4 regions of the Oceanobacillus sp. FSL K6-0127 genome follow, and region 2 is predicted to be linked to each of the others. Evidence: riboswitches for the same ligand, from Rfam matches in the RefSeq annotation. Region 2 holds a riboswitch; each other region holds the start of a gene.
The links. A riboswitch is a leader RNA that binds a small molecule or an ion and turns the genes downstream of it on or off. The one in region 2 is predicted to bind thiamine pyrophosphate.

Region 1 (3,145 bases), 2.1 Mb from region 2:
ATTGTCGTCAGTCCATCTACAATACTCCCAGTGTAAAAACAACCAATAATAAAGGTACCTAATAGTGTCGGAAATACAACACCTTTACGAAATATCATTGTTAAGATAACAATAAGCGTAAATAAGCCATAAAGCACATGGGAAAATGTTAAAACCATTACGTATTCCTCCCTTTTGGATGTGCTATAACCTATGCGTAAAAATCGCGTTATGCGACAGATTCGAACACTGGATGTTTTATTAATTAAACAACGGGTACATAATATATAACTTCAAAAGGAGGAATTTATACATGAAACCATATGTAAAAGAATATGTAGATGAAACACAAATTAAACTTGACATTACGAAATTAAAAACAAAAGGTGTAGCAAGAGACGATATTTATATTCTTACACATGATGATGAAAGAACTGGTCGTCTAGCAGAAGGTGTGGATGCGAATACAATTGGGATGAAAGAGATGGATTTTTCAAGTGCCGTAGGGAATATGTTTAATAGTCAAGGTGATGAATTACGTACGAAGCTGAAGGAGATTGGTGTCACTACTGTAGAAGCAGAAAATTACGAAGAGGATTTGGATGACGGCAAGATTCTACTGATCGTTACCAATCATGATTTCGTAGAAGAAATGCTCGTGTAAATACGTATACAGAAAATCTGACCTCCCAAAAGTCTTAGGAGCATGGGGCATTCCCAACTGCCCATTCTCCCTAAGACTTTTGGGAGATTTTTCTTCTATTATGTGATACCATGTCCTTCCTCCCTATCTGCACAATCATTACAAAATAATTTTCCCTCTTTGTGTACACCATCAAAGAAACCATTCTCACAATAGATTTCTTCCAAACATTCCACACATATACCGATTAACTCTTGCATTACTTTATCTCCTTCCTAAAAAGAATAACCTCTTCTTAAAAGAGGTTATTCTTATGTGAGCGAATGTATAACATTTTACGCAGCATTTAATAATGTTCTTGGCTGCTTGTGGAACAAGAAAAATACAATTACAGTGCTGATAATAAAAGATGGAACCATGTAAGATGCATTATAAATTAATGAATATAACCAAGCTGGCTGCCCTTCGACGGCCGAACCAAAGAACACAATACCCGCCACATAATGAGCGACGAAGCGTAATGCAGAGCCAACGAAAACACCAAGCGTAATATAGGTTAAATACGTCTTCGATTCGCCGGATTTAACAGCCTCCTGAATTTTCTTAGCAAACAAACCAGCAAAGCCAAGTACCGTAAAGGCAATTGCATAATCAATAAATCCTTGTAATGGTTCTAGAACGTAAGCCGTTCCTGTTGCCACTTGCAAAACTCCCCAAAGGAATCCCGAGAGCAATCCCCCTTTAATCCCCCAACGGAACGCAACAATAAAAACCGGGATCATCGCAAACGAAACAGATCCGCCTTGCGCCCAAATTTTAAATGATATTGGAAGGATGTCTAAGAGAAGTGCTAAAGCAGTAAAAATCGCTACCTCTACCAAAAATAACGTACGTTTTGAATTCAATGTTAAGTACTCTCCCTTTTAGAGGCAGTTCAAAAAGTTCGGTAAAAATGACGCATCGCAGGGGATCTTCTGCTAAAATCGCCCACGTCCTGTGAGCAACACAGAAGTCACCAGATCCTGTGGAAGCCTGGTCCGGGGGAGTTACGCCGCCTCGAACTTCGACGCACAGGACGTGCTAGTGTCGGTGTTGCAACAAAGCTTTTCTGTGGGGCGAGTAAACACAGCCCCAGGGCGTTGCAACTGTAGCCGACCTCGGTCCTTTTTATCCTCCTTTTGAACATATACCTTTATCGCATTTTAGACGCAAAAAAGTAATGTCAAGGGAAGCTTTCTGATGGTGACTACAATTAAGTAGTCTGCTTCGCTCACATTACTTTTTTTATTCCATCAAAAAGACTACCATCCCTACGCTAGAATTAACTAACAGGTTCAAAGGGTCTGAACAATAATGTTCACTCTCAGTCAAAACGACTCCCCCTGCAGGCTTTTTCTATTTACTTTTTTGTTACCTGTATTGTACCTTATTTATTTGAATTGAACAAATTAATTACAAAAACAATTATAAACGTTGAAACTCCTTTACATCTTCTACACATAATCCAATAGCACTTTCCCAAAATTCCGGTTTCGTGAGATCAGCATTTAAATGCTTTTTTGCGAGCTCTTCTACTGTCATTCGACCAGTATCTCTTAGTAAGGCAATATAATCATCCTCGAAGCTGCCGCCTTTCTCCTTTGCATACGCGTAAATACCAAGGCTAAATAAATAGCCAAATGTATATGGAAAATTATAAAACGGAACACCTGTAATATGAAAATGTAGTTTAGAGGACCAAAAGTTTGGATCATATTCTTCTAAACTATTACAATAAGCTTCCTTTTGTGCTTCGACCATTAATTCATTTAAGCGCTGTGAAGAAACCATCCCTTGCTTACGCGCTTCATAAAATCGCGTTTCAAATAAAAACCTTGCATGAATATTCATAAAAAAGGCGACACTACGTTGAATTTTGTCTTCCAGTAACGCGAGTTTTTCTTCTTTCGTTTGGGCATTTCTTACAGAAGCATCTGCTACAATCATTTCCGCAAAAGTGGAGGCAGTTTCAGCTACATTCATTGCGTAACGCTGATTTAAACCATTAACATCATTCATCACATGCTGATGGTATGCGTGACCTAATTCATGGGCAAGAGTAGAAATATTTGATGATGTACCTGAATACGTCATAAATATGCGTGTCTGTTCACTATCTGGGAAACTCGTACAAAATCCACCAGGTCGTTTACCTGCACGATCTTCCGCTTCAATCCACCTTTCTTCAAATGCCATTTTTGCAAATCCTGCCATCTTCGGGCTGAACGTTTGAAATTGATCAACAATAAATTTCGCACCTTCTGTATAGCTTGATGTTTTTACAGTCGTACTGACTGGAGCACTGATATCGTAAATACTTAATTTCTCTAAACCGAGTAAATCTGCTTTTTTATTTAAATACGTTACAAAATGCTTTTTATTATTTATAATAGCTGTCCACATTGCATCCAACGTTTCTTTTTTCATCCGGTTTATTGCTAACGGTTCCTTTAAAACATGTTCCCATCCACGGTGTTTGTATGT
Region 2 (3,145 bases):
ACCTCCATCTTCTAGGTCATCACGCGCGACCGCTGTCACAACAACGTGTTTTAACCCCATAATGGAAACGGAATCAGCAACTCGCTTTGGTTCGCCTAAATCAAGCCCACTTGGAAGACCTGTTTTAACCGCGCAAAATCGGCATCCTCGTGTACACGTATCACCTAGAATCATAAATGTTGCTGTCTTACGCTCACTCCAGCATTCATAAATATTTGGGCATTTTGCTTCTTCACATACTGTGTTTAATCGCTTATCGCGCATTAAATGCTTCAATTTTTTATAGGATTCATTTGTATTGATTTTTGTTTTTAGCCATTCTGGTTTACGAATATATTCTGCCTGTTTAGCCAATGCTAGCACGCTCCTTATTTGAGTTAATATTCCATGCTCTCGTTTCATATTTTGAATGTGCTAATTGCTGCACTTCTTCCCATTGGGTTTCTGTTAATTGCAAAGGGTGGAGTTCTAGGTCTAATCCTTTTTTGAATCCTTCTTTGAATGCCTGTGTTAACATGTCATAATGATGTTCTCGATTCGTTAATTGATTAATTGTAACCGCTTTTTTGGAAAATGCGGCTCGACTTCGTTCTCGTATCCGTCCGGAAGAAAACAGGAATAAATCAAAAAGCATCTCCGTATCCATACTCATTGGAACCGAACCGTGTTGCATGAGGACACCCTTTTTCCTTGTTTGCGCATTTCCGGAAAGTTTTTTGCCGTCTACAACCATTTCGTAGAAGGCTGGTTTCTCAAAACATATTGCTGTTCTCCCTCTGGCGCTATCTCTGTCTAAAATGGCATATTCAGCTGGAATACCTAAGTTATGATACCCTTCAAATACCCCTTTAGATAGTACGTGGTATGCTTCTTGAACGGATACAGGAATATCTGGATCATTCTCAGAAATAACAAGGCTATACGTTAGCTCATCGTCATGAAGGACTGCACTGCCACCAGTTAAACGACGAACAAATTGGCACCTGTGTCGTTCTATTGCATCGAAATCAATTTTGTTGTCAACCTTTTGAAAGTAGCCGACAGATAAACTAGGTGCTTTCCAGCCATAAAATCGTAATGTCGGCGGGATTTTACCTTCATGATGCCAGTTGATTAAGCACTCATCAAACGCCATATTCCACGAAGCATCTTGGAAGCCGGTATCGATAAAAGCCCAATGTTTCTTCAATGTAGACACCTCCGATGAAAAATTACTTTTTTGAGAGCTGCTAGCTACTGCGCCGATGATGTTAAAGACCTAGTGGTATTTCCCTGACCTCATGACGCAAACACCGTATTTCCTTTTACTAAGTTCATGCAGCGCTAACAGGACTACGCTTTTGCTAAAAAAAGACTGCATCAAATAGAATGCAGTCTTTGATAAATTTATCCAGCGATAACATATCCGATCCATTGTCGACTGCACATTCCCCACGCTAGTATTACCTAATTCGGGTTCAAAGGGTCAGGCGCGAAACGTCTTTCTCAGCAAAGCAGCTCCCCTAGTGCGTATTTATTTATTTATTTATTCGAATTACATGCTAAGCTTACTGCTAATTGTGATAATTGTAAAGATAAATGCAACAATTAGCGTTAAGAATTTTTAAATTAGTTCGCGTTCACATAGAAGCTATCTGGACATGTGTGTTTTACCGAACTTTTTGCCCGTTTGATTGAATACTTCCATTTATTAATTGCTGGATGTCCTTTAATTTTACTTCGTGTAAAAGCTGGACAATTTTACTCCCAACAATGACACCATCACATGCTTTGGAAAGCTGTTGTGCCTGCTCAGCATTTGATACACCGAACCCTGCTAGAACAGGGATAGAGCTGTTTTTCTTGAGCGATTTCAAATAATCATGCACTTTCGTATCGTGTGTTTCACGTTCCCCAGTTGTTCCTTTCACAGCAACAGCATACAGAAATCCTTCTGAACGTTTTGCTAATTCTATTAAGCGTTCCTCTGAACTTGTCATTGCTGCAAGGCGAATAAAAGCAATGTTTTGTTCTTGCAGAGAACTAGCAATGATTCCTTCCTCTTCCATCGGGATGTCAGGTATAATGACGCCATCAACTCCCGCTTGTAAGCAATCTTTGGCGAATCGATCAATTCCGTAGGCTAGAATTGGGTTTAAATAAGTCATGATAACTATTGGAATTGAACGTCTATCTTTAAAGGTTGCTAGTTTATCGATAACCGTTGCTAAGGTTGTGCCATGTTTTAATGCACGTATACCGGCCTCTTGAATTATTGGTCCATCTGCTACTGGGTCGGAGAATGGGATACCAACTTCAATTGCTGCAGCCCCACAATTTTGTAAGAAATAAATCGTTTCTTCTAAGCGATCGAGCCCGCCGTCGCCTGCCATCATATAAGGAACGAAGAGTTTCTCATCCACCCTCGCCTTATCTTGAATTGCTTTTTCTAATTTTGCTTTACCCATTATATGTTCCCTCCAATCCGATCTTTCACCTGTTCGACATCTTTATCCCCACGCCCTGATAAGCAAACGACGATGGTCTCGTCTTGCGGCATTTCTTTTGCAAGCTTCATTGCATATGCAATTGCATGTGCGCTTTCCAATGCAGGAATAATTCCTTCAGTCTTGGATAGAAATTGGAAAGCTTCAAGTGCTTCATCATCTGTAATGGATGTGTACTTTACCCGATTTATTTCATGCAAATGGCTATGCTCAGGACCTACTCCAGGATAGTCAAGACCTGCAGAGATGGAGAATGCTTCCTCGATTAACCCTTCCTTATCTTGTAGTAAGTAAGTTAATGTTCCATGTAATACACCGACATCGCCACCAGTTAAAGTTGCAGCATGCTGATTTGTATCAAGACCAGCACCACCAGCTTCTACACCGAATAGCTTTACATCTTTATCCTCGATAAATGGGTGGAACATTCCCATTGCATTACTACCACCACCGACGCAAGCAATGATTGCATCTGCTAGTTTACCAGTTTGATCGAGGATTTGTTTTTTTGTCTCTTTCCCGATAATAGATTGAAGATCACGTACGATTTTAGGAAATGGATGCGGACCAACAACGGAGCCGATAATATAGTGGGTATCATCAACATGATTAACCCAATAACGCAATGCTTCATTAACCGCATCCTTCAGCGTTCCGCT
Region 3 (3,145 bases), 2.1 Mb from region 2:
AATCATGGCTTTTGCCTTTTCAATTAAAAACTTGATTCCTTCAAGGCTTACAGTATCACTCCAATCCTTCTTGATCATGGTTGCACCAATAACAAGCTTTCCATTATTTCTAGGAACGATATAACAGCTTTCATGAAATAGGGTATACTCTAATACATGCTGTTCACTATGAACGATTAAACTTTCACCTTTAATTGGTATGAGCTCTTCATCTAATCCAATTTGCCTAAATAGCCCATTACCATATACACCTGTAGCAAAGACAACATAATTTGCTTCGACATCACCATGCATTGTTCGGACAAGATAGTTGCCATCTTTCTTTTCCACTTGATAAACACCGTTGCTTTCCATAATGGATGCACCAAGGGCTCGAGCACTTTTAGCAAAGCTTTCACAGGTTTGATCTGGTATAACACTCACATCATCCTTTATATATGCTGCTCCTAATATATTTGGAGCAATCAATGGCTCCCTTTTCTTTACTTCTTCTTTATCCAACCATTCTGCAGTTGGTTGCTTCAGAAGCGGAGTAAGCTGATGCTTATCTGTATCTGAAAATACAAGCTTTAATATTCCACCTTCTTTGTATCCAATATCAATGCCGCTTAATTGATAAAGCTCATCCTTCAACCTGAGATATGCTTGTTGACTCGATCTGGCAAACGAAAATATTGTATCCTCGCCATTGCTTTCAGAATGAGCACCGAGCATACCAGCCGCAGCACTTGTAGTCATCAAACCAATTTGTCCTTTTTCAAATAACGCAACATCAACCTTTTCTTTCGCTAAGTAGTAGGCAATCGAACAACCAATAATACCACCACCTATTACGACTACTTCATAATGCTGTTTCACTTTGAAATTGCCTCCCTATATTTTTTTATCATCACGTTTGGTGCATCGGCATGGAAAATACCGGACATGATTGCAATTCCATCTGCTTTTGTCTGTTTCATTAACGGCACCTCTTCCAATGAAATTCCTCCGATACCATAAACTGGGATGTGAATTTCTCTTTTCATTCGTTCAATTGGCAAAATTCCATTTGGAGGTATTCCCCTTTTACTGCTTGTCTCAAAACAATGACCAAATATTATATAATCCGCCCCATCCGCTTCAGCTTCTTTCGCTTTTTCGAATGAATGTACACTGCAACCAACCCTTAGATGCGGATATTGCTTCTTCACTGTTTTTACTGGTAAGCCATGTTCTGGCAGGTGAAGATTTGGGATGTCACTAAGCAGTACGATATCAAGCCGATCATTTAGAATTACTTTTTCTTTATCAACCCCATTCATTTGCAGATAATCTAGTAGCTGCAAAATTTCACGGGCTGTTTTTGACTTTTCACGAATTTGGAGAAAATCAATCTCGTCGATGATGTCAATAATGGTATCTGTTAGCTTTTCAACAGTCATGCTATCTGCGGTTACAGCAATTAGCTTCATCAAACTCCCGCCCCTTTCTTTCAGGTTTCATCAAGAATCATTACCTAATAATGCAATTACAGTTTTTATGCACACAAAAAAACCACTTTCCTGCACACAGAAAGTGGTATCGTATTTGTATAATGAAACTAACAATACAATTTGCCCTTGCCACATTCCTACGCAGGTGCTAGCCTGTTCAGGTTTTGAGGGTTTCAAAGTAACTACTTTTTTCTCAGCCCTTATCAAGGGTTCCCCTAGTGAATAACGCTACGTATTTACTTATCATTACTTTACCACAAATAGAAAAATTTGCAAAGTCTGGATTTTTCAAATAATACAGTTTAAAGACGAGTTGTAGGCTAGATTTCACACAGCTTTTTTATTTTCGAACCAAAAAAATACCATTTTCATGTATACTAAAACTAGAAAAAATAGAAAGAGGTCTCAAATAATGAAAGTAAAAATGAACGTACAGACAGCATATCATGGTGAATTGCTGCGAGCAGGCAAAGTATATGAAATTGATGAAACGACAGCAAAGCGGTGGATTGCTAGTAATTTGGCAGAAGAAGTTAAAAATGAAAAGTAAGCTATAACCTTCCGCAATTGATGCGTCCAGAACAGTTAAATTGTATGGAAAAAATGCTTACTTCTTTAGTTAAAACTGTTGGATCAGACATCGAATAACAAACTGAAGCGGGCTGGGATATCACATCGATGAAAGAAAAGAATAACACCTGGCATCATGAGGTTATAGACGCAGTAAACATTATTAGAGTAGATAACAATCTTCTTTGGGAAAAGCAATAAGCATGAGCGCGAAATAGGTATACCAGGAAGCTTAATGAGATTCAATCTTCTAAACGCAACTGTAATACAGTACAAACCTCGCATATTGCTACCCGATTTTTTCCCACTAAATACAAATGTCAACCCCGCCGGATACACTTCGTGACTCTTTACTGTGAATAGCGGGGTTGACTATTTATAATGCATATTTTTTAGCACTGCCAATCTAACAGCACTGCTAGTTGAACAAATAGACGTTTCTTCTAGAACATTTCGTCTACTATCCAATAAATCTATCTATTCGCGAAGAATTCTTCCGCCTTTTCTAAAAATACTTCTTGATCAGGAGTCAAATCGTATTCCTCCTCGATCGCTGAAACAGGACAAACTGCTTTGCACGCACCACAGTCAATGCAAATGTCAGGATCAATATAAAATTGATCTGGTCCCTCTTCTATACAATCAACCGGACAGACACTCACACATTCTGCTGCCTTTTCCGGTCCACATGGATCCAATATTACAAAAGCCATTTATGATTTACCTCCTTACATACATCACTTTCTCTCTATTAAATGATAATGCTTAAACGTCTTGAAGTAAACCATTTGACTCGAAATTCCGACAACATTATACATAAACACTTACTCCTGGGCCAAACGGAATTCCAAAGTAGAAGAAAATTAACAGAAGAATCGTAAATGTAATCAAAAAGAAAATCGTATATGGTAACATTAATGCAATCAATGTACCAATTCCTGCTTTCTTATCATACTCCTTCATAAATCCAAGCACGATAATCAAATACGGGTTCATCGGTGTGATTACGTTTGTGGATGAGTCTGCAATTCGATATGCCGCTTGAACAAATGCTGGACTGTATCCTAAAAAGTAAAACATCGGTATAAAAATAGGTGCTTCTA
Region 4 (3,145 bases), 600 kb from region 2:
TTTCGATAAATACCTTTGGACTATTCGTCCACTTGATCTCTTGTTGGCACTGATTCAGTTGGATAATTGCATCCTGAATCCATGAGGTTGATACAGAATCAGAAAGCGCAAGGAAGTTATCATCCACTCTTGCTCTCTCCAACAATCCTTCTAGCGATGGAGCACTTTTGAAAAGCAATAGATCACGCATAAAATAAATCAGATCATATACAAATCGTCCAGGATCTTTCCCCCGTTGGATCAAATCATCCAATAGCTGTAACGCCTGTTCCACATCTTTTTCATGCATGGCCTTTACGATATCGGTGAGCACTTTCTGGGAAACACCACCAGTAACAGCCAACACATCATCGAGTTCTACCTGGTCCTCACTATAGGAAATTGCTTGATCCAGAATACTTAACGCATCACGCATTCCACCTTCTGCTGCTAATGCAACAGTATCCAATGCCTCTTTCGAAACAGAAATATTCTCTGCTTCCATAATCGTTTGCATACGATCTACAATTGCCTGATTGGATATCGGTTTAAAATCGAATCGCTGACACCTAGAAATGATCGTTAATGGAATTTTATGTGGCTCGGTCGTTGCCAAAATAAAGACGACATGTTTTGGTGGTTCTTCTAACGTTTTTAGTAATGCGTTGAATGCATTAATTGAAATCATGTGTACCTCATCAATGATGTACACTTTATATGGTACTGCGCTTGAAGCATACTTTACCTTGTCTCGGATTTCACGAATATCATCGACACTCGTATTGGATGCAGCATCAATTTCAATAACATCTGAAATCGAGCCATCCAAAATGCCACGACATGCATCACATTCATTACATGGTTCTTTGACTGGTGCATGCTCACAGTTAATTGTTTGGGCAAAAATCTTGGCAGCACTTGTTTTCCCTGTTCCTCTTGGCCCAGAGAATAAATAAGCATGCGAAAATTTATCTTGTACAATCGCATTCTGCAGTGTTCTCGTAATATGTGTTTGTCCTACGACATCCTCAAAAGTTCTTGGACGCCAAACGCGATATAAAGCTTGATAGCTCATAATACAGATTCCCCTCTATGATCTATTTCTAATTATACCCGATTTTAGGGGTGAATGTGAACCAAAACAGGGTTAAATATATTTTTTGTAACATTCATCTGGAGTTACTATCACATTTCGTTATAGGTGGAGAAGATTTGTTTGTTCTATGGGACTAAGAAACCAGGATGGCATATCATCAGCCACCCTGGTTTTTATAATTTTAAACAGATGCCGGATTCGTTGCTTTTTCCGAAAGCCATGTTTCAAATGTATAGGACATCTCCCAAAATGCGAGCTCATATTCTTTCGCAAGAATAAACTGCTCTTTGATTTTCTCTTTTTCTGTTTCACTTGCCTTTTCCGCTAATCCATCGAGCAGGTCAATCATTTCCTGTGTGGACTCTTGGAACCACTCACTACCATACGTGTTCAGCCAATTTTGGTAAATTTCTTCTTTCGGTTTTGCGTCCTTGTAAGTCAAACCAATATCAGCATATAACCAGTAACATGGTAGCATTGCAGCTACAATTTGAGCTAAACTTCCGGACAACGATGCACGGTACAAATGCGATGTATAAGCATAGGCAGTTGGTGCAGGTTTAAAATTCTCAATTTCTGCATTGGTAATCTTTAAAATCCCTGCATGCTCCTTATGCACTGTTAGCTCTGCTTCTGCTGTTTTCTTTGCTTTTTCTGCCAGCTTAGCAGCAACATGAAAATCATCTGAATGTGCAGCCGCAAAAGCATGCACCTTGCCGTAATGCTTCAAATAATAGATATCCTGCAGAATATAATTTTTGAATGTTTCCAGTGGCAAATCACCACTTACAATACCCTGTACAAACGGATGATTTAGACTTAATTTCCAACTCTCTTTCGTAGCCTCTCGCAATAACTCTGAAAAACGCATAGAAAATTCCTCCCCTAATTTTGTTTAATAGCCTACTTCTACTACAGCTTCATTGGTAATATTAAAAATAAACGGCTAGTCTTCTCTTATTTTTGCAATAACATCCATCAAAACATCTCCTTTCTATAAATTTAGAATGAAGAACAAAAAAACCACCCCGAAATGGAGTGGTTTTATATACAGTTACAGAATTATGTATACGTCACCAGCTCCACTTCCCTACGCTGGTACTAGCCAGTTCAGGTTCAAAGGGATCAAGAAATGAATCTTATCTCAGCCAAATGGCACCCCTAGTGGATTTTTTATATTCTATTTCTATCTTATTCCATTTTTTCATAAAAGTAAAATAATTCACACGAAAAAAATCCCAACATCCAACTCTTATCCATATGGCATGCAGCTTAGAAAGATTTTTTCTAGGTGAATTTAAAAACACTCTTTCAAATGCTTTATAGCGTTTAAAAGAGTGTTTGATTGCATTATGTAGCCGTGCACCCACTTTCGATGTGACGACCCTATGCGTTACTTAAGTTCATGGCTCGGCCTAGGCTTCCCCACGGCACACAGAAAATTCCACTTACTGCTGCTTCCTTCCGGACCTGACAGGGTTCATGGGTTCCTGTTGCGTAGGACCCGGGCGTCAACACCACTCCCTTAAGGCAGACCATAAAATCGCCACACCTAGAGTGGGAATTCAGCCTCGCTATAGCGGATTGCGAGTACAGGGCACCGCTACCTCCCCACCTAGCACGGTATTTACCATTATAGCGAAATTATCGACAAAATGCAACATCAAAAGCGGATACGCCCGGTTTACGACTATTTTTTTCTTTTTCGAAGTGCTCGAAAGAAATCCGTTAGTAATGCAGCACACTCTGTTTGTAAAACACCTGCCGTTAATTCAACCTGATGATTAAAGCGAGGTTCATTCAATAAATTCATTAATGTGCCCGCACATCCTGCCTTCGGATCAGTTGCTCCATATACAACACGTTTAATTCGCGATTGGACAATAGCACCTGCACACATCGGACATGGCTCCAATGTAACGTAGAGCGTACAATCCTCTAGTCGCCAGCTTCCAATCTTTTCATTTGCCTCTTGAATGGCAACAAGCTCAGCATGGGAAAGCGTCGTTTGCGAGGATTCTCGCAAGTTATAGCCCCTTGCAATGATTTCATCGTTATATACGATAACCG

Region 1: linked by a shared signal. The riboswitch ahead of thiT (energy-coupled thiamine transporter ThiT) and the one ahead of MHH64_RS05820 (lipoate--protein ligase family protein) in region 2 are both predicted to bind thiamine pyrophosphate.
Region 3: linked by a shared signal. The riboswitch ahead of MHH64_RS17625 (thiamine phosphate synthase) and the one ahead of MHH64_RS05820 (lipoate--protein ligase family protein) in region 2 are both predicted to bind thiamine pyrophosphate.
Region 4: linked by a shared signal. The riboswitch ahead of tenA (thiaminase II) and the one ahead of MHH64_RS05820 (lipoate--protein ligase family protein) in region 2 are both predicted to bind thiamine pyrophosphate.

Annotation. Positions count from the first base shown of each region.
Region 1 covers NZ_CP150287.1:3,258,767-3,261,911, forward strand. The annotation lists gene MHH64_RS16190 (hypothetical protein) at 1-158, opposite strand, end outside; gene MHH64_RS16195 (general stress protein) at 293-643, shown strand; gene MHH64_RS16200 (hypothetical protein) at 742-882, opposite strand; gene thiT (energy-coupled thiamine transporter ThiT) at 958-1,527, opposite strand; TPP riboswitch at 1,912-2,015, opposite strand; gene MHH64_RS16210 (M3 family oligoendopeptidase) at 2,087-3,145, opposite strand, start outside.
Region 2 covers NZ_CP150287.1:1,170,165-1,173,309, forward strand. The annotation lists gene lipA (lipoyl synthase) at 1-354, opposite strand, end outside; gene MHH64_RS05820 (lipoate--protein ligase family protein) at 347-1,135, opposite strand; TPP riboswitch at 1,411-1,514, opposite strand; gene trpA (tryptophan synthase subunit alpha) at 1,650-2,447, opposite strand; gene trpB (tryptophan synthase subunit beta) at 2,447-3,145, opposite strand, start outside.
Region 3 covers NZ_CP150287.1:3,564,463-3,567,607, forward strand. The annotation lists gene thiO (glycine oxidase ThiO) at 1-858, opposite strand, end outside; gene MHH64_RS17625 (thiamine phosphate synthase) at 855-1,451, opposite strand; TPP riboswitch at 1,590-1,699, opposite strand; gene MHH64_RS17630 (hypothetical protein) at 1,885-2,022, shown strand; gene MHH64_RS17635 (4Fe-4S binding protein) at 2,516-2,755, opposite strand; gene MHH64_RS17640 (AbgT family transporter) at 2,853-3,145, opposite strand, start outside.
Region 4 covers NZ_CP150287.1:567,806-570,950, reverse strand. The annotation lists gene dnaX (DNA polymerase III subunit gamma/tau) at 1-1,054, opposite strand, end outside; gene tenA (thiaminase II) at 1,257-1,946, opposite strand; TPP riboswitch at 2,146-2,248, opposite strand; RNA gene ffs (signal recognition particle sRNA large type) at 2,434-2,699, opposite strand; gene tadA (tRNA adenosine(34) deaminase TadA) at 2,766-3,145, opposite strand, start outside.